DNA from 3 places in the Rossellomorea sp. y25 genome. Region 2 is predicted to be linked to each of the others. Evidence: predicted binding sites of a transcription regulator. Region 2 holds the regulator's gene; each other region holds the start of a gene.

Region 1 (6,684 bases), 1.2 Mb from region 2:
CCCCCTTGAATCTTTCCTCCAACCTTACATGAACCGCTCACCTTGAAATTTTTAAAGATGAGGTCTTTCAATACTTTGCTTGAACCACTTGTGTTCATTTCAGCAGCCATCACCGAGCCTTCATACTTGGAGCTTCCACTGGTCGTAATCGTTTCTGCTTTTGTATCACCTTTAATGGTAGAAGAACCGCTCGTTTTAATGTATCCAGCTTTTACGTCACCTGAAATCGTCCCGGAACCTGAAATTTTAAGCTCGTGGCAGTCGATGTCGCCAGCGATTTTTCCGCTTCCACTGATTTTTACTGCATCAAATTTTCCTCCGCCGGACGTACCGGATCCACTGATCTTCAAGTCATGCAGTTCTTTCTTTTCCATAGTATTCATTCATTTCTCCTCCAATTAAGGGAAGTTAGATCCCTTTTGTATTCGTTAACGTGATTTTCAATTCTTCCATCATCTGTTGTAAATCGAATCTCAATACAGTCTGTGCTAAATGGTCAACAAGCAATTTGGAATGTAGGGGAAGGAGCATCCATACATATTCCTCTTCTTTGCGAAGACCAACAAGTTCAAGGGAAGAATCTTTCAGTGGAGTGAACTTCTCATGAAGAAAAAGAAATAAGGTTTGCAGTTCTTCTCTTGGGACTTGTATCCTTTTCGCCTTCTCAATGATCAACATATTTAATATATCAGGAAACTCAAATCCCTTTCTTACCGGTAGAAATGCTGTGCAGAAGGATAAGGTATATTCCGACAGAATGTTATACGAAGGTAATTCATCTGCACTGATTTCAATCTTAGTTGGATTTGGTGAAAAGAAATCGGATAGTTCATCCAGTGAATAGTCATCTTTCATCTCTTTGATTGTATCGATACGTGAGAGCATTTTTTCCCTGGGAAAGAACGTTTCCTGACCAGTGAAGCTGGATTTCTTAATAAACCAACTCTCCGGAATAATGTTCTTTCGCTTCCAACGGTAAAGCTGGCCATACGAAATTCCGGTCAGTTCCAATACTTCCTTCTTAGATATAAGATCTGCCTCCAATGAGGGATCACCTCTTCTCTGTAACAAAACATTGTTACGTTACTTGATGATTAGTTTAACAGAACAATGTTACGTTAGTAAAGATGAATTTGTAAAATTTTCAAAAAACATCTCACTCCAAACTATCCAATAAATGTTTAATTATGAGCATCTAGGGTACAAAACAAACAGAAATGTTTTACATAGTAAACATTAATAACCGTTGAGAGGGATGAAAGAATGGGAGACGATCGCCGTACGAAAGTGAATGAGAAAAGCAAGGATGAACAGCTTGAACAGTATCGCGTAGAAGACGAAGGTAAGCATCTTACAACCAATCAAGGATTGAAGGTATCAGAAGATGAATTTTCCTTGAAAGCGGGAGAACGCGGACCTACCTTAATGGAGGATTTCCACTTCCGTGAGAAGATGACTCACTTTGACCATGAGCGTATACCGGAGAGGATTGTCCATGCCCGGGGTTTTGCGGCACACGGAGAGTTCGAACTCTATGATTCCATGAAAGAATATACACGAGCTAAATTTCTTCAGGACACATCAACGAAAACCCCTGTCTTTGTTCGTTTTTCCACTGTGGCGGGATCTAAGGGGTCCGCAGAAACTGTGCGTGATGCACGTGGATTTGCTACGAAATTTTATACGGAAGAAGGCAATTATGATCTTGTAGGAAACAATATTCCTGTGTTCTTTATTCAAGATGCGATTAAATTCCCGGATCTTGTTCATGCTCTTAAACCGGAACCACATAATGAAATGCCTCAAGCAGCTTCTGCCCACGATACATTCTGGGATTTTGTAGCGAATAACCAGGAGTCCGCTCACATGGTCATGTGGGCAATGTCCGATCGGGCAATTCCACGCAGTCTCCGTATGATGGAAGGATTCGGTGTCCATACATTCCGACTGGTGAACGCTTCGGGGAAGGCCCATTTTGTGAAGTTCCACTGGAAGCCTGTATTGGGAACTCACTCTCTCGTTTGGGATGAGGCTCAGAAGATCAACGGGAAAGACCCGGATTTCCACCGCCGTGATTTGTATGAATCCATCGAAAATGGAGATTATCCAGAGTACGAGCTGGGAATTCAGCTCATTAAGGAAGAAGATGAGTTTAACTTTGACTTTGATGTTCTTGATCCTACCAAGCTATGGCCTGAAGAAGAAGTTCCTGTGAAAATCGTTGGGAAAATGACCTTGAATCGCAATGTAGACAATGTATTTGCAGAAACAGAGCAAGCGGCTTTCCATCCAGGATCCGTTGTTCCCGGAATTGATTTCTCTAATGATCCTTTACTACAAGGACGCTTATTCTCCTATACTGATACACAATTGATCCGACTCGGTGGACCTAACTTCCATGAGCTTCCGATTAACCGACCGGTGTGCCCATTCCATAATAATCAGCGTGATGGATATGGCCGTCAAACGATTAACAAGGGTCAGGTGAGCTACCATAACAACTCACTTGCTAAAAATACACCAGCCCCTGCGAGTCAGGAAGAAGGAGGCTACACTCATTACCAGGAGAAGATGGAAGGGCGTAAAGTCCGGGCAAGAAGTGAAAGCTTCAAAGATCACTTCTCACAGGCTACTCTTTTCTGGAACAGCATGAGTGAGCCCGAGAAGGAGCATATCATCCAAGCCTTCAGTTTCGAGCTTGGAAAAGTGAAGAGCAAATCGGTTCAACAGCAGGTAGTCGACATGTTTGCCAATGTAAGCCTGGATCTGGCAAAAGGCTTTGCAGAAGCGATAAGCGCGAAAGTTCCTAGCAGAGAAGGTTCAAAAGTAACCAAATCCTCTCCAGCCTTAAGCCAGGAAAATACGATCAAGAAACCTGCTACCCGTAAAGTAGGGGTCATCGTAGGAAACGGCTTTAAAGGGGAAGAGGTGAAAATGGTTCTATCGGCACTTAAAGAGGATGGCATCCAGCCGGAGATCATCAGTGACAAGCTGGGGATGAGAAAAGGGGATGACGGTACGGAGCTTGAAGTGGACCATACCTTCTTAACAGGGGAATCTGTATTGTTTGATAGCCTTTATGTAGTAGGTGGAGAGGATGTAGATAAAAAGTTCTCTCAAGATACGACCTACTTTGTCAAAGAAGCGTATTCTCACTTCAAACCGATCGGTGCTACGCATCAGGGCACCAACTGGCTGGAAGAAGCAGGTGTCAGCGGCTCAGGTGTGGTAACTGGGGAAGACATGAAGTCATTTGCGAAAGAATTCACAGTAGCCATCTCAGCACATCGTCATTGGGATCGCGAATTAGTATAAGATTTAATAGGCAGCAAGTGGAGTAATTCTCTCTCTACTAGTTGAGAAGTGCTAGATCTGATCATTCAGGTCTGGCATTTTTTATATAATGAAAAACCAAGCCAGTGTAAGTCAATTCCCACTTTTGCATCGTCCAAGTCAATCACTTGATTCACTTCGTTGCACCTACTATACTCTGCAATCAACAGGCCAATCAGCCACTGAAAATGAAAAAATTCCCATAAGCAAAAATCTTGAAAGTCAAAAAAGGTCAAAGTATACTATGTTTGTAAGGTCAAAGAAAGTCAAAGTCGAACTCAGCTTAAACGAATACTAAACACACTGACCTTATCCATAATACAATCTACAAAACTATTTATATAAAACACTACTGCAGGAGGTAATGTTTAATGAAATGCCAAGTATGTCAACACAATCAAGCAACAGTTGAAGTGTATAAGCAAGTGAATGGTCATAAGTCCAGTATGAAGATGTGTTCAACTTGCTTTCAAAAGCAGCAAACGCCTTCTGGAATACATGGAGGATTTCCGTTTGATGAGTTGTTCAAAGGGATGAGCATGGGTGGAAACCAAAATCATGGCTTCCACAATCAGCAATCATCTCCTCAAACCCAAGGCGGAAATGGAGGAAATGGCGTTCTCGATCAGTTTGGACGCAATGTGACAGGAGCAGCCAAAGCTGGTTTGATTGACCCGGTTATCGGAAGGGACAAAGAAGTGGATCGCGTCATTGAAATTTTAAATCGCCGTAATAAGAATAACCCTGTACTCATCGGTGAGCCCGGCGTGGGTAAAACAGCTATCGCTGAAGGGTTGGCCCTTAAAATTGTAGAAGGTGATGTACCATCCAAGTTATTAAATAAAGAAGTGTATGTAATGGATGTTGCTTCACTAACTGCCGGTACAGGGGTTCGCGGTTCTTTTGAAGAACGTTTAAAAGCCATCATCAGCGAACTTCAGAATAGAAAGAACGTGATGTTATTTATTGATGAGATTCATCAATTAGTTGGGGCGGGTTCCGCAGAAGGCTCCATGGACGCAGGAAACATTCTAAAACCTGCTTTAGCCCGGGGTGAACTGCAAGTAATCGGGGCTACGACATTGAAGGAGTACCGCCAAATTGAAAAAGACGCAGCACTCGAGCGTCGTTTCCAGCCGGTCTTGGTCAATGAGCCGACAACTGAAGAAGCTATTGAGATCCTTAGAGGATTAAAAGATAAATATGAAAACTATCATGGAGTCAAGTTTACAGACGAGGCCATTGAGGCTTGTGTGAAACTATCCCATCGATATATTCAGGATCGATTCTTACCGGATAAGGCCATTGATTTAATGGATGAAGCAGGTTCTAAAGTCAATCTGCAGTCAGAGGGTAAAGACAAGACTGCCATCCTAAAAAAATTGAACGATGTAAGAGAGAAGAAGGATCTGGCAACAAAAGAAGAGAACTATGAACAAGCTGCCATCCTTCGCGATCAAGAAGCAGAATTAGAAAGACAAATTAGTGAAGGTGGGTCAGACTCTAAAGCATTTGTAGAAAGAGAACTGATTCAGACGATCGTTGAATCGAAAACGGGTATTCCTGTTGGGAAGCTGCAAAGTGATGATCGAAAACGAATGAAAGCACTGGAAGAAAACCTGGCGGGTAAAGTAATCGGACAGGAAGAAGCAGTGAGAAAAGTAGCGAAAGCGATCCGCCGCAGCCGTGCAGGATTGAAGGCGAAGCATCGTCCAATTGGTACTTTCCTCTTTGTAGGACCAACAGGTGTAGGTAAAACAGAATTAACGAAAACACTGGCAGAAGAGTTATTCGGCTCTAAAGATTCCATGCTTCGATTAGATATGAGTGAGTTTATGGAGAAACACTCAGTATCTAAACTGATCGGTTCACCTCCAGGCTATGTAGGTCATGAGGAGTCAGGTCAATTGACTGAAAAGGTAAGAAGGAACCCTTATTCAATCATTCTCCTGGATGAAATTGAGAAAGCACATCCGGATGTTCAGCATATGTTCCTGCAAATTCTTGAAGATGGACGTCTCACCGACAGTCAAGGTAGAACGGTCAGCTTTAAAGAGACTGTGATCATCATGACAAGTAACGCAGGTGTGACGGACAAGAAGGAAGCAGTGGTCGGTTTTAACACAGGCGGCACAGATGCGATTAAAGAAACGAATATTCTGCAATCACTCGGTGCCTACTTTAAGCCGGAGTTCCTGAACCGTTTTGACAGCATCATTGAATTTGAATCTCTTGACAAAGGAGAGCTTCTTCAAATTCTTGACCTTATGCTTGACGAGTTGAAGGTTGAACTAAAAGAGCAGGGGATTACTGTCACCATCGACGAAGATGCGAAGAGTAAACTCGTTGAACTGGGATATCATCCTGAATTCGGTGCACGCCCATTACGTCGTGTGATCCAGGAAAGAGTGGAAGATAAAATCGCTGACTTACTTCTTGATGAAGATGGCATAACCAACGTAGTCATTTCACTTGAAAACGATGAGATCATCGTCAAATAAGAAAAGAAGCATCCTTTTGGGTGCTTCTTTTTCTATTCTTTCCTCTTCAAAAAAGTGATATAAACTGCCATAGCTAAATAAACTCCTAAAACTAAGACAATAAATACAGGGGTCGAAAAGGAAGTCATAAAAACACCCTCACTTTAGATCTTGTAAAGACGGATGGAAAACGAGTAATAAAATCGCGATTATAGGTACGGAAATAATGATGGCAAGTAACGGTCTTTTATGGTGCAATCCTAAGATTGTAAACATGATGACATTAAAAAGTGCAGACCATCCTAAATTCCAGCCATTTTCATAAAGGAACAGTCCTTTTTTATGAAAAAGGTATTCCAATAACGTGAAGTAAGCAATCCAGCAGGCAAGATACAGCCATTTCTTTTTTCTATATGGAAAATAACGAAGAAAGATCATGATGACGACAGGAATGATAAAAAAAGTGAAAACGAGATCAATAAACGTATGATTAAGCCAATCGACCGTCACAGCTTTATATTCCCAAAGTGTATGGTTATAAAAGAGCACGTTATAGGAGAGATTGCAAATAATATAATATTGAACCGTTGGATAATACTCCCTCCAGCGTTTCCAATCAACAAAAAGCTTGGCGAAAATAAGATAAACAACCACTACCAGAATTAGATACATATTGAGTACAATCCTTGTTTTTGTTACTCAGTATGGACTTATCGGAGGTGGAATAGACCTTCTGAATAGATAAAGTGCCTGATTCTCATTGAATCAGGCACTTTAATAGGGTTGTTTTATTCCTTTTCTGCCAGTACTCTATCAATCGCCTGGGCAACACCATGATCTGTATGGAGGCCAGTGACCCAGTCAGCGGCTT
Region 2 (6,684 bases):
TTTTTTCACCTTTGTATTAAGTAGGAGTATTAGCTGCTTCTTCTTCTTTTACCTTTACAACAAACTCACTATCTTCTACATCAATAACAATATTCTGACCTGTCAGCACCTTGCCTCTTAATAACTCCTCTGACAGTTTATCCTCTACATGTTTCTGAATGGCCCGACGCAGTGGGCGCGCACCGTATTCAGGATCGAATCCTTCATCTGCTATTTTTTCTTTAGCAGCAGCAGATAGCTCTAAATGAATATCCTGCTCTTTCAAGCGACTTGTCAGTTGGTTTGACATTAGTGTCACAATCTCTTTCAGGTGATCTTTTTCAAGTGAGTGGAAGACAATGATTTCATCGATACGGTTAAGGAACTCTGGTCGGAACGCACGTTTCAGCTCTTCCATTACCTTACCTTTCATATCCTTATAATCCTGCTTTCCATCTTGAATATTGAACCCAACATATTTGTTGCTCTTAAGGGACTGGGCGCCAACGTTGGATGTCATGATCAACACCGTGTTTCTGAAGTCTACCGTTCTTCCTTTTGAGTCTGTCAAACGACCATCTTCCAAGACTTGAAGGAGGATGTTAAATACATCAGGATGTGCCTTTTCAATTTCATCTAAAAGTACGACGGAATATGGCTTACGGCGAACTTTTTCTGTTAACTGACCGCCTTCTTCATATCCTACATACCCTGGAGGAGAACCTACTAAACGTGAAGTCGAATGCTTCTCCATGTACTCAGACATATCGATGCGGATCATGGCATCCTCGTCACCGAACATAGATTCCGCTAATGCACGGGCAAGTTCCGTTTTCCCTACTCCTGTCGGTCCTAAGAAAATAAAGGAACCAATCGGACGCTTCGGATCTTTCAGCCCTGCTCTTGCACGACGGACCGCTTTCGATACTGCTACGACTGCTTCAGATTGACCAATGACTCTGGAATGAAGGATCTCTTCTAACTTAAGTAATCGATCCGTCTCAGTCTGGGCAAGTTTCGATACCGGCACTCCCGTCCAGTTCGATACAACCTTCGCAATATCTTCTACCGTCACTTCCGTATTTTCCTGACCTTGCTTTTCTTTCCATGTGTTCTTCGTTTCTTCCAGCTCTTCACGAAGCTTTTGCTCTGAATCTCTTAGAGAAGCTGCTTTTTCAAACTCTTGGCTTTGAACCGCTGCATCCTTCTCTTTACGGATTTCTTCCAGCTTTGCTTCAAGCTCTTTCAGGTTTGGCGGCGTTGTATAAGAACGTAAGCGCACCTTAGACCCAGCTTCATCAATTAAATCAATTGCCTTATCCGGTAAGAAGCGGTCTGAAATGTAGCGATCAGACAGTTTCACTGCCGCATCAATCGCTTCATCTGTGATCGATACGCGGTGATGGGCTTCATAACGATCGCGTAAGCCCTTGAGAATCTGAATAGACTCTTCTGCCGTTGGCTCATTGACTTGAATTGGTTGGAAACGACGCTCCAGCGCAGCATCCTTTTCAATATATTTACGGTACTCATCTAATGTTGTCGCACCGATACATTGTAACTCTCCACGAGCAAGAGATGGTTTTAAAATGTTCGATGCATCGATGGCGCCTTCAGCTCCGCCTGCTCCGATTAACGTATGAAGCTCATCGATGAACAGGATGATATTACCTGCCTGACGAATTTCATCCATTACTTTCTTTAATCGATCCTCGAATTCACCGCGGTATTTCGTACCGGCTACCACTGTACCCATATCCAGGGTCATTACGCGTTTATCCCGAAGGATTTCAGGCACTTCATTTGCAATGATCTGTTGTGCAAGGCCCTCGGCAATCGCTGTCTTACCTACACCAGGCTCACCGATTAACACCGGGTTATTCTTCGTACGGCGACTTAAAACTTCAATGACACGCTGAATTTCTTTGCTTCGTCCGATAACCGGATCTAAGCTTCCTTCACGGGCGATTGCCGTTAAGTCCCGGGCTAAGCTATCAAGGGTAGGCGTATTGGCATTGGCATTGCCCGCGCCCTGGTGGTTGCTTGAGTCATTACTTCCTAGTAACTGCAATACTTGCTGTCTTGCTTTATTTAAGCTGACACCAAGATTTCCGAGTACACGAGCGGCTACTCCTTCACCTTCACGAATTAACCCTAATAAAATATGTTCTGTTCCTACATATGAGTGTCCCAGTTTACGAGCCTCATCCATAGAAAGCTCAATCACTTTCTTCGCTCTGGGTGTATAATGAATCGTTTGAGATTTCTCGGTTCCTTTCCCGATCAACCCCTCCACTTCTTTCTGAATCTTTTCAGGGCTCAGTCCCAACGCCGTAAGTGCTTTAGCGGCAATTCCTTCACCCTCGCGGACAAGTCCCAATAAAATATGTTCAGTACCAATATTACTGTGCGCCAAACGAATCGCTTCTTCTTGAGCTAACGCTAATACCTTTTGTGCTCTTTCTGTAAATCGACCAAACATCATATTATTTTTCCTCCTCACATGTATCCTTATCTAACTTAATTCGCTCTCGAATCAAAGAAGACCTTCTTATATCTCTTTCATTTGGTCTCAATGGACCTCCAGAATATTGTTGTAAAAATCCCGGTTGGGTTAAAATCATTAGTTCATTCAATATATTCTTAGATATGACTTTGATGTATCCTAAATCAATCCCAAGCCTGACATCCGATAAACACTTAGCTGCTTCCTTGGACTCAATAATTCGACTGTGCTCCAACACACCAAGTGAACGAAAGATCCTATCTTCTAATTGTATGTTAGACGTTTTAACTAATGCGTCCCTTGCCGATTGTTCTTTATCGATGATCTGTTTCACAACACTTAACAAATCTTCCACAATATCTTCCTCTGACTTACCGAGTGTCGTCTGATTCGAAATCTGGAAGATGTTTCCCAACGCCTCGCTGCCTTCTCCATAAATCCCTCTTACCACCAGACCTAATTGGTTAATGGCAGGAATGATACGATTTAACTGCTGGGTCAGGACCAGACCAGGCAAGTGCATCATGACAGAAGCTCTAAGCCCCGTTCCTACATTGGTAGGACAAGTCGTTAAATATCCATGTTTCTCATCAAAAGCAAAATCAAATTCGCTTTCAAACCAATCATCAATCTGATTCGCTCTCTGTAAAGCTTCCTTCAATTGTAAACCTGGATATAAACACTGTATTCGAATATGATCCTCTTCGTTTACCATTATGCTAATATCTTCTTCACTGGATAAAAGGACAGCCCCATAGTTCGTGTCCTCTGCCAAGTTAGGGCTAATAAGGTGTTTCTCCATCAATACCCTCTTTTGGAGTGGCTGAATCTCACTTGTAGGTAAAAATTCTAATTCACCTAATTTCTTCGGGTATAAAGAGAGCTTATCCTTCACGCGATCCACAATTTCTTTTGCTTCCTCAGAAGAATAAAGAGTAGAGAATCGAAAGTCTGTCAGGTTCCTCGCGAGGCGAACCCGTGAGCTGAGAACAATATCCGAATTCGGTCCCTCTTCATTCATCCAAGAACTAACAGCATTTTGTAAAAATCTCTCTAGACTCATCCTTTATCTCCTCCCTCTTTTTTAACATCTTTCTCCAGGGAGCGAATTTCGTCTCGTATCTCTGCTGCTTTTTCAAACTCTTCATCCGCAATCATCGTTTGCAGTTCTGACTTCAACTGCTGAATTTTTTTCTTCACATGAATGGCCCCGCCCATGCGTTCCGGAACCTTCCCGTGATGCTCCACATTTCCACTATGAACACGTTTTAATAGAGGAGTCAGCTCATCTTTGAACGTCTCATAACAATGAGCACACCCAAATCTTCCCACATTAATGAATTGCTGCAAGGTCATTTTACACTTTTCACACTGTAAAACCTCTGTCTTGGGTATTTCCGCTTCCTTTGCCTGCTTAAATGCAGGGGCTATATTAAGAAGACCTGCCAATAGATTGTTCACTGAGAAGCCGGAAGAAGAATCAAACATAAACATTTCACCCTTATCCTGAGCGCATTGCTCGCATAAATGAACCTCTGTCTTTTCCCCATTTATCACCTTGGTAAAATGAAGGGTTGCAGGTCTTTCATTACACTCTTGACAAATCATCCTACTCACCTCTCAAAACTTACTCGTACTTCAATGTATCCAGCATGGCCCTGAGCATTCTTCCCCTCAATACGTCCCGTTCAGGTAAATCGACCATGATCACCGAACGGTCCATTACGCTCAGCATGATCTTTGCTTCCCGTTCAGAGATAATATCCTCTTCTACTAATCGAAACACAATATCAGCTGCCGTATTCTGGCTGATCGTCTGAGTAATGAGTGCTACCAGCTGGTCAATTAGATGAACTTGATCGTGGGCCTTTACTTTCATAATTCTGATATAGCCCCCGCCACCTCGTTTACTCTCTACTACATACCCTCTTTCTATCGTGAACCGGGTATTGATCACATAATTAATTTGAGAAGGAACACATTGAAACTTATCAGCGATCTCGCTTCTTTTAATCTCGACTATCTCACTTTCACTCAGTTCTAAAACATTCTTTAAATAACGTTCAATGATGTCGGATATGTTCCTCATCAAACCTCCTCCTCATTTTGACTTTGACTATATTTGACTATAATTATACAACCGTGTTTTAAACTTTGCAATTATGAAGTTTGACCTTAGAAGTTTTCCTGTTTTAGGAAGGTTTTAAACGTGAAAATGTGAGTTTGTTGGATAGATTTTAGGAAATGGGGCATTGAGAGGGAGTGTTTTTTTATACGGGGAGGGCAGTGATAAGGGTCGGGAGTTGATTTTTGGAGAGGGGTGGAAGGATGGTCGACCTGTGATGTGATGGAATGGTGAATGGTCTATTGGTGTGATTGAGGAAGAGTGAAAGTTAGTAATTTGGATGGATTACTTACACTAAAAAGTTGGATTTATTGGGAATTAGTTTATCTTTTCAGCTGTATAGAGGAGTGATGTTCAATCCACAATCTCAAAAATTCAAACGACAAAAAAAGCAGCTCCTAAGAGCTACTCTTTTTCATATTTGCCTGGCGACGTCCTACTCTCACAGGGGGAGATCCCCCAACTACCATCGGCGCTGAAGAGCTTAACTTCCGTGTTCGGCATGGGAACGGGTGTGACCTCTTCGCCATTGTCACCAGACGAATTATTCAATTGAAGGATTGTTCCTTCAAAACTAGATAAAGAATTGATGTCAAGAAAGCCGAATACCGACCAATTGTTGTTCATTTAAAAAATGACTCTTTGTGGTTAAGTCCTCGATCGATTAGTATCAGTCAACTCCACATGTCGCCATGCTTCCATCTCTGACCTATCTACCTAGTCATCTTCTAGGGATCTTACTCACATACGTGATGGGAAATCTCATCTCGAGGGGGGCTTCATGCTTAGATGCTTTCAGCACTTATCCCTTCCGCACATAGCTACCCAGCGATGCCTTTGGCAAGACAACTGGTACACCAGCGGTGCGTCCATCCCGGTCCTCTCGTACTAAGGACAGCTCCTCTCAAATTTCCTGCGCCCACGACGGATAGGGACCGAACTGTCTCACGACGTTCTGAACCCAGCTCGCGTACCGCTTTAATGGGCGAACAGCCCAACCCTTGGGACCGACTACAGCCCCAGGATGCGATGAGCCGACATCGAGGTGCCAAACCTCCCCGTCGATGTGGACTCTTGGGGGAGATAAGCCTGTTATCCCCGGGGTAGCTTTTATCCGTTGAGCGATGGCCCTTCCATGCGGAACCACCGGATCACTAAGCCCGACTTTCGTCCCTGCTCGACTTGTAGGTCTCGCAGTCAAGCTCCCTTGTGCCTTTACACTCTGCGAATGATTTCCAACCATTCTGAGGGAACCTTTGGGCGCCTCCGTTACTCTTTAGGAGGCGACCGCCCCAGTCAAACTGCCCACCTGACACTGTCTCCCACCCCGATAAGGGGCGCGGGTTAGAATTTCAATACAGCCAGGGTAGTATCCCACCGATGCCTCCACCGAAGCTGGCGCTCCGGCTTCCAAGGCTCCTACCTATCCTGTACAAGCTGTACCAAAATTCAATATCAGGCTACAGTAAAGCTCCACGGGGTCTTTCCGTCCTGTCGCGGGTAACCTGCATCTTCACAGGTACTATAATTTCACCGAGTCTCTCGTTGAGACAGTGCCCAGATCGTTACGCCTTTCGTGCGGGTCGGAACTTACCCGACAAGGAATTTCGCTACCTTAGGACCGTTATAGTTACGGCCGCCGTTTACTGGGGCTTCGATTCGCACCTTCGCTTGCGCTAAGCACTCCTCTTAACCTTCCAGCACCGGGCAGGCGTCAGCCCCTATACTTCGCCTTACGGCTTCGCAGAGACCTGTGTTTTTGCTAAACAGTCGCCTGGGCCTATTCACTGCGGCTCTCTCGGGCTTGCACCCTACCAGAGCACCCCTTCTCCCGAAGTTACGGGGTCATTTTGCCGAGTTCCTTAACGAGAGTTCTCTCGCTCACCTTAGGATTCTCTCCTCGCCTACCTGTGTCGGTTTGCGGTACGGGCACCTTTTTCCTCGCTAGAGGCTTTTCTTGGCAGTGTGGAATCAGGAACTTCGCTACTATAATTCGCTCGCTATCACAGCTCAGCCTTCACGATGATGGGATTTGCCTCATCATCAGCCTAACTGCTTAGACGCACATATCCAG
Region 3 (6,684 bases), 790 kb from region 2:
CTCATTGCGGAAGATGAAGAAGTCCTCCGGATGTTGATGGTGGATACACTCGAAGACGAGGGACATGAGCTCGATGAAGCAGCCGATGGCCGGGAAGCGGTCGATCAGATCATGGAAAATGACTATGATCTCATTCTTCTCGATTATATGATGCCTCTTTTGAGTGGTCTGGAAGTGATTGAAAGGGTGAGGAATTCACCTGAAAAAAGTACGGTGAAAATCATGATGGTTTCTGCCAAGAGCCAGCAATCGGATAAGGACCTCGTGTTGAAATCCGGAGCCGATTATTTCATCGCCAAGCCGTACAGTCCGGCAGAACTCGTTCAGCGGATCGAGGACATATTGAATGAAGAAAATTAAAGAATTATTCCAAACAAGCCTACGCAATCAATTCATCGGATTGATGAGCGGCTTCATCGTCATTTTCTTCATCGTGGCAGCCTTTTTGTCTTTGTATGATCAATCCATTACGAATGAGTACCAGGTTCAGAGGAATCAGTTGAATCAAAAAGAAGACCTGGCTGAGCAATTGGACAGAGATTTTCAAAAGGCCTTCTTTGATGCGAGAGGATACCTTGCATTTGGAAGGCAGGAGTTCAAAAAAAGTATCTTTAATCAAGAGAAAAAAGTGGATGACACGTTAAAGAAATTAAAAGGGTTAAAAACAGAACCGGAAGATCAGCTCTTTTTTAAAGATGTAGAGGAATTTTCCAATCTTTATTTCAAGGATATGGCGCCGCGGATCATAAGCGATTATGAAAAGGGGGATATAGAGGCTGTGAAAGAGGCTTCGGCAGCCGGGGCCACTGCTACAATCGAAACGTTCCAAACCCAGCTCAACGGGTATACGGACTCCATTGAACAAAGCAAGCGAAGTGCGTATGATGAGTTGAAACGGAAAGAGTCAATAAGTCAAACGGCTTTTGTGATCTTCATTTTTCTTATGCTGCTGGTTCTGATGAGATTGATGAGAATGATTGCAAAACAAATCGGTCATCCTCTCAACCAGGTGGCCTCTGCCGCTGAACAAATTGCAGAAAACGATTCATACCAACAGTGGACGTTTGAGAATAAACGGAAAGATGAAATCGGTAAGATGTCCAGGGCATTCGAAAAGATGATTTATAAAATCCAGGAGAAGGAAGAGCATCTCCTGGCCCAAAATGAAGAACTGCAGGCCCAGCAGGATGAGCTGGAATCCCAGCAGTCTGAACTTGAGCATCTGCTGAATATGACGATGAACAGGGAGTCGCAGCTCGAACGCCGGAACGAATTCATTCATGGGATTTCGGGCTCCCTGAACAAACAAGAGGTACTGGAAAGCATTGTGAAGAGTATGAGTCAGGTGATGGGAGCTTCACGGGGCATGATTGTTCTCATGGATGAGCAAAAGTCAAATGCATCATTTGGGATCTCTCAAAATGGTGTTGCACAGTTCTTGACGTACATTTATAACGGGATCCATCAACGATTATTCGATTCGAGGGAACCTTTCTCCCTCAAGCGGGAAATGCTGCCTCTTGAGAAGGGGTATCATGAAGAAACCCTCTACTCGTATGACTTATTTTTACCTGTCCTTTCCGCCGATCAACAAGTGGAAGCCATCATGGTATTTAGCCGTTTCGGAAATGATTTCGATAAGCAGGAGTTGGCTGAGTACACGAGTCTGGCAAAGCAAATCTCCATTTCTCTGCAAAAGATCAGACTGTTTGAAGAAACCGAGGCAAACCGTCAATTAACGCAGGATATCCTGAATAATATTCAAGAAGGAATACAGCTCATCGATAAAGACGGCAACAACTTATTAATGAATACGAAATTAACGACCTTGATCGAGGGGGAGATCGATGAACTTCAACAGGCATGCTATCAAACATGGAAGCAGGCACTGATCGATCGGGTCGAAAACAAAGAAAAACTGGATGAATATTATGAGACCATCGTGAAGGAAGGGAAGACAGGTAAACATCTTCTTACCTATCATCTGGTGGACAGTAAAGAAGTCTTCCAGGTATACTCCGAATCTCTTTATCGAGGGCAGGAGCAGGTCGGCACCATATTCGTCCACCGGAATATCACAAAAGAATTCGAAGTCGATCAAATGAAATCAGAATTCGTCAGTACGGTCAGTCATGAGCTTCGCACCCCGCTGTCGAGCGTGCTTGGCTTTACGGAACTTATGCTGACGAAGGAGTTAAAACCGGAAAGAACAAAGAAATACTTAACGACGATTTATCAAGAAGCAAAGCGGCTGACGTCCCTCATCAACGATTTCCTTGACGTCCAGCGCATGGAGTCGGGACGCCAAACCTTCGAGAGGCGATTTGAGGATGTTGTCCCGATCATTCAGCATGTGATCGATACCCAAAAGGTCAATGCCCCCCATCACTTCTTTAATATCGCAAGGGAGACGGATTGTACGATCGTCCTGGGAGATCGGGATAAGTTGTCCCAGGCATTCACCAATCTGGTCAGCAATGCCATCAAGTATTCACCTGATGGGGGTACCATAACGATCTATTTACGGGAAGAAGAGGATAGTATTCTCATAGATATCAGGGATGAAGGTCTCGGCATACCAAGTGACTCGATTCCAAACTTATTCACCAAATTTTATCGTGTCGACAATTCTGACCGCAGAAGAATCGGTGGCACGGGATTAGGACTTACGATCGTAAAAGAAATCATCGAGATCCATGACGGGGAAATCACTGTGTCATCAGAGGAGGGGAAAGGAAGCGTGTTTACCATCCGCTTACCTCTCGTGACCATCGAAACCTTCAAAGAGGATGAACACTGCGGGGATGGGATGAAAATTATCGTCATTGAAGACGATATCAATCTTGCTTCCTTACTGAAAGCGGAGCTATCCGACAGTGGTTTCAAGGTGCAGCACACTCCGTCAGGAAATGATGCCTTGAAAGAAATGCAGGAATCGAAGCCTGATGCCGTTGTCCTCGATATTATGCTCGAAGGCAGCATGTCGGGATGGGATGTACTTGAAAAAATCAAATCGGACCAAAATTTTGCACAAGTACCGATTATTATATCTTCCGCATTAGATGAAAAAGAAAAAGGACTCACGCTCGGAGCCAATGATTATTTAGTCAAACCATATCACCCTAGTAAGCTATCCAAAACGATCTTACATCTCCTCTTGAAAAAAGGGATGAATGGTGAGGTTTTAGTACCGATTAAGGAGAAAACGTTTGAAATAGAGTAAAATAAAAACCCCCTCACGGCTCAATTCCGTGAGGGGGTTTCATTCTCTTACTTATTATTCATATCGTTACGAGTGATGATGCGATCGATCAATCCATATTCAAGCGCTCTTTCCGCTGTCATGAAGTTATCGCGATCAGTATCTTTTGAAATCACTTCCAATGGTTGACCAGTGCGATCAGCCAGGATTTGATTCAGTTTTTCACGAAGGAATAGAATACGCTTCGCTGCAATTTCAATTTCCGTTGCTTGACCTTGTGCTCCACCAAGTGGTTGGTGAATCATTACTTCAGCGTTTGGAAGGGCTAAGCGCTTACCTTTAGCACCAGCTGCAAGAAGGAACGCACCCATTGAAGCGGCCATACCTATACAGATCGTTTGTACATCAGGCTTAATGTACTGGATCGTATCGTAAATTGCCATACCTGCCGTAATGCTTCCACCAGGAGAATTTATGTAGATTGAGATATCCTTCTCCGGGTTTTCAGATTCAAGGAAAAGAAGTTGTGCTACAATGGAGTTTGCCACATTGTCATCAATGCCGCTTCCAAGCATGATTACACGGTCTTTCAATAAACGTGAATAAATGTCATACGCACGTTCACCGCGGTTTGTTTGTTCAATTACTGTAGGAATTAAATTCATCCTCGTTCCTCCTTAGAAATCCTTTTTATTTTTCTGAATTACTTATTCACTTTGTACTGTAATCATACACCCATGGTCAATAAAGGTCAAACTAAACGCTTCCTTTATTCCCCTGTATGTAAATCCTTTCTACATCATACCCACTCATTCCTTTTTTAAACGGGGGTGATGTGGTAAGTTTGTTGTTATTTAAGTTAGTAGAAGGTCAATTTCAGTGAATTATGTATCTACCTTCTAAAACAGTATAGAGTGAATCATAGACCGTTCCTTTCCGCTACAGGCACTTGCTTTCCGCGGGGCGTGAGTTGAGCCTCCTCGGGCTTTGCCCTGTGGGGTCTCAACTTTCCCGCTATTCCCGCAGGAGTCAAGTGCCTTCCGCTTCAATACACTCTGTGGTTCTTTAATAAGATAGATAAAGAGTACAGGAGATCTTGAAGAGTTAACTAATTACAAAGAACTTCCCACTGCAATTCTTAAAGGATATTAATAGATAATCTAAAAAAGACATAAACGAGAATATCTATTGCAAACAAGCATTTTCTGGCTTATAATATGTATTCGTGACGGTCATTCATTTCATGCCCTCGTGGTGCAACGGATAGCACGTAAGATTCCGGTTCTTAAAATGGGGGTTCGATTCCCTCCGAGGGCGTACTTTAATCCAGAGAGTTCCTGTGTTTGTAGAGAGACATTACAAGCACAGGAACTCTTTTGCGTTGTAGCTAATTAATAGAGCTAATTGGACAGGGACCTTTATATAAAGTTTAATAGTAGCCTCGGTTCTCCTCACATTTTCCCACTCGTTCCTTCATATTTATAGTACAAACCCACCAACTACCAACGAATTCCCATTAACGAACAGCCAATTTTATTGTAGAATAGACAAATGGGAGGTTAGTAATCATGAATTTGAAAGCAGGACTTTTTCAAAATCAACAATTAAAACTTCAAATGACGCAGCAGCTTTCTCAAGCCATCACCATCCTCCAATATTCTACGATGGAACTGAATGCTTATTTAGAAGCTAAGCAATTAGAGAATCCCCTTATACAATTAGAACCGCCTAAACTAGACCCCCTCCATCAACGAGAACCTTATACTTATAAACGAAATGCCGGCAATCACGAAAATACGGTGGATTGGTATGAATATGTATCCGTGCCAAAGAGGACTCTTGCGGATGCGCTATCTGTTCAATTAAATTTGAAATCGCTTACTTCTTTGGATAGAAAGGTAATGGAAGAATTAATATACAGCTTGGATGACAATGGGTATTTGAGAGTAGACGAAGAATCCTTCATTCAAAAACATGGTTTGGAAATGGCTCGACTAGAAGACTATATTAATAAGCTTCAGGAATTAGAACCGGCCGGGATAGGAGCGAGATCCCTGAAGGAGTGCATATCCCTTCAGCTGCAACGGAAATCCAATGTTCCCCCTCTGGTTACGATGATTGTCGATAACCATTTTCAAGCTTTTGCAGAAAAGAAGTGGAAGGCAATCGCCAATGATCTTGCCGTTGAGCTAAAAGACATCCAGCAGGCGGCTGATTATATCCAGCATTGCAATCCGAGACCCGGCTCAAAATATTCCCAGCATATCGCTGAATACATTATTCCTGAGCTGGTCGTAAAAGTGATCGATGGTCATACAGTGGCTGTATCGTTATATGATGGTACAACCGTAAACGTCACATATAATGAAGAATATACAGATTTCCTAAAGCATCACCCGGATAAGGAAGTCCAGTCCTATCTTCAGGAAAAGGAGCAAGACTTCGAGTGGCTATTGCAAAGTTTAAGACAGCGAAAGCAAACGATCCTGAAAGTAGGGAAGATGCTGGCTGAAAAGCAAAAAGCATTCTTCTTAAAAGGTCCATCCGCGATCCATCCTCTGACGTTAAAGCAAGTGGCCAATGAAATCGATGTTCATGAATCCACCATTAGCCGGGCTGTAAAAGGAAAGTATATGCAAACACCTTATGGGATCTTCGAGTTGAAGTACTTCTTTACCTCGGCGATCAAATCGGTCAAGCTCGAGGATTCAGAAGTAGCTTCTGCCAGGGCGGTGAAAAATGAGCTGCAAAGGCTGATTGATGAAGAAGATAAGAAAAAGCCTCTATCAGACCAGAAAATTGTCAATCTACTATTGGATAAAGGCTATGATGTTTCAAGAAGGACGATTGCCAAATACCGTGATCAATTAGGGATCACTTCTTCGACGATGAGGAAGAGGTACGAATAGAATCTTGGACTAGTGAGTGTACCAGGTACTCAATGGTTAATTTGTACCTGGTACACCGAAGCCATTTTGTACCAGGTACAAGGCCAACAAACGAAACGACGTTTCCTACAATTAAACAAAGCGAGGCAACAACATGAAACAAGTCATTTTTTACACACGCACACGATGCGGACTTTGCGAAGACGCAAAAATCACCCTGAAACTCCTTCAGGATGAGATGGGCTTTTCCATTGAAGAAAAGGACATCGATAAAAGCGATGTCCTCACAGAACGTTTCGGACTGATGATCCCGGTCGTGGAACTGGACGGGGAAATCCTTCAGTATGGGCAAATTGATTATTTTACGCTCAGCAAGCGTTTACATGAGAAAACCCGATAGTTTCTAGTTGAATTACGATTCATACCCTGATAAAATAAAATTTGAAAGCAGGGATGAATTTTTTTTAGAGGTAGTGGGACATAATATGTCTATGTGGGACCTTTAAAGTCCAACGCAACCACGCACTTCATTTGAAGGAGCTTTTATCTATGGAATCTTTAATTGACATACAAAAGCGATTATTACCTGACCTG

Evidence for each region. Region 2 encodes CtsR, which represses protease genes until heat stress. Its sites were predicted from a motif close to ATGGTCAATAAAGGTCAAACA; they were not measured.
Region 1: a site for CtsR is predicted at 3,552-3,572, ahead of AAEM60_RS06535 (ATP-dependent Clp protease ATP-binding subunit). Genes of this name have one in related genera too.
Region 3: a site for CtsR is predicted at 3,940-3,960, ahead of clpP (ATP-dependent Clp endopeptidase proteolytic subunit ClpP). Genes of this name have one in related genera too.

The regions. Positions count from the first base shown of each region.
Region 1 covers NZ_CP145886.1:1,328,094-1,334,777, forward strand. Annotated here, with positions in the region: gene AAEM60_RS06520 (polymer-forming cytoskeletal protein) at 1-383, opposite strand, end outside; gene AAEM60_RS06525 (DUF4004 family protein) at 409-1,044, opposite strand; gene AAEM60_RS06530 (catalase) at 1,264-3,315, shown strand; gene AAEM60_RS06535 (ATP-dependent Clp protease ATP-binding subunit) at 3,705-5,834, shown strand; gene AAEM60_RS06540 (CBO0543 family protein) at 5,973-6,485, opposite strand; gene AAEM60_RS06545 (Cof-type HAD-IIB family hydrolase) at 6,602-6,684, opposite strand, start outside.
Region 2 covers NZ_CP145886.1:108,411-115,094, reverse strand. Annotated here, with positions in the region: gene clpC (ATP-dependent protease ATP-binding subunit ClpC) at 17-2,464, opposite strand; gene AAEM60_RS00585 (protein arginine kinase) at 2,466-3,548, opposite strand; gene AAEM60_RS00580 (UvrB/UvrC motif-containing protein) at 3,545-4,093, opposite strand; gene AAEM60_RS00575 (CtsR family transcriptional regulator) at 4,113-4,574, opposite strand; rRNA gene rrf (5S ribosomal RNA) at 5,034-5,150, opposite strand; rRNA gene AAEM60_RS00565 (23S ribosomal RNA) at 5,255-6,684, opposite strand, start outside.
Region 3 covers NZ_CP145886.1:3,951,432-3,958,115, reverse strand. Annotated here, with positions in the region: gene AAEM60_RS19940 (response regulator transcription factor) at 1-360, shown strand, start outside; gene AAEM60_RS19935 (ATP-binding protein) at 347-3,223, shown strand; gene clpP (ATP-dependent Clp endopeptidase proteolytic subunit ClpP) at 3,271-3,867, opposite strand; tRNA gene AAEM60_RS19925 (tRNA-Arg) at 4,448-4,519, shown strand; gene rpoN (RNA polymerase factor sigma-54) at 4,771-6,111, shown strand; gene AAEM60_RS19915 (glutaredoxin family protein) at 6,245-6,490, shown strand; gene AAEM60_RS19910 (sugar-binding transcriptional regulator) at 6,640-6,684, shown strand, end outside.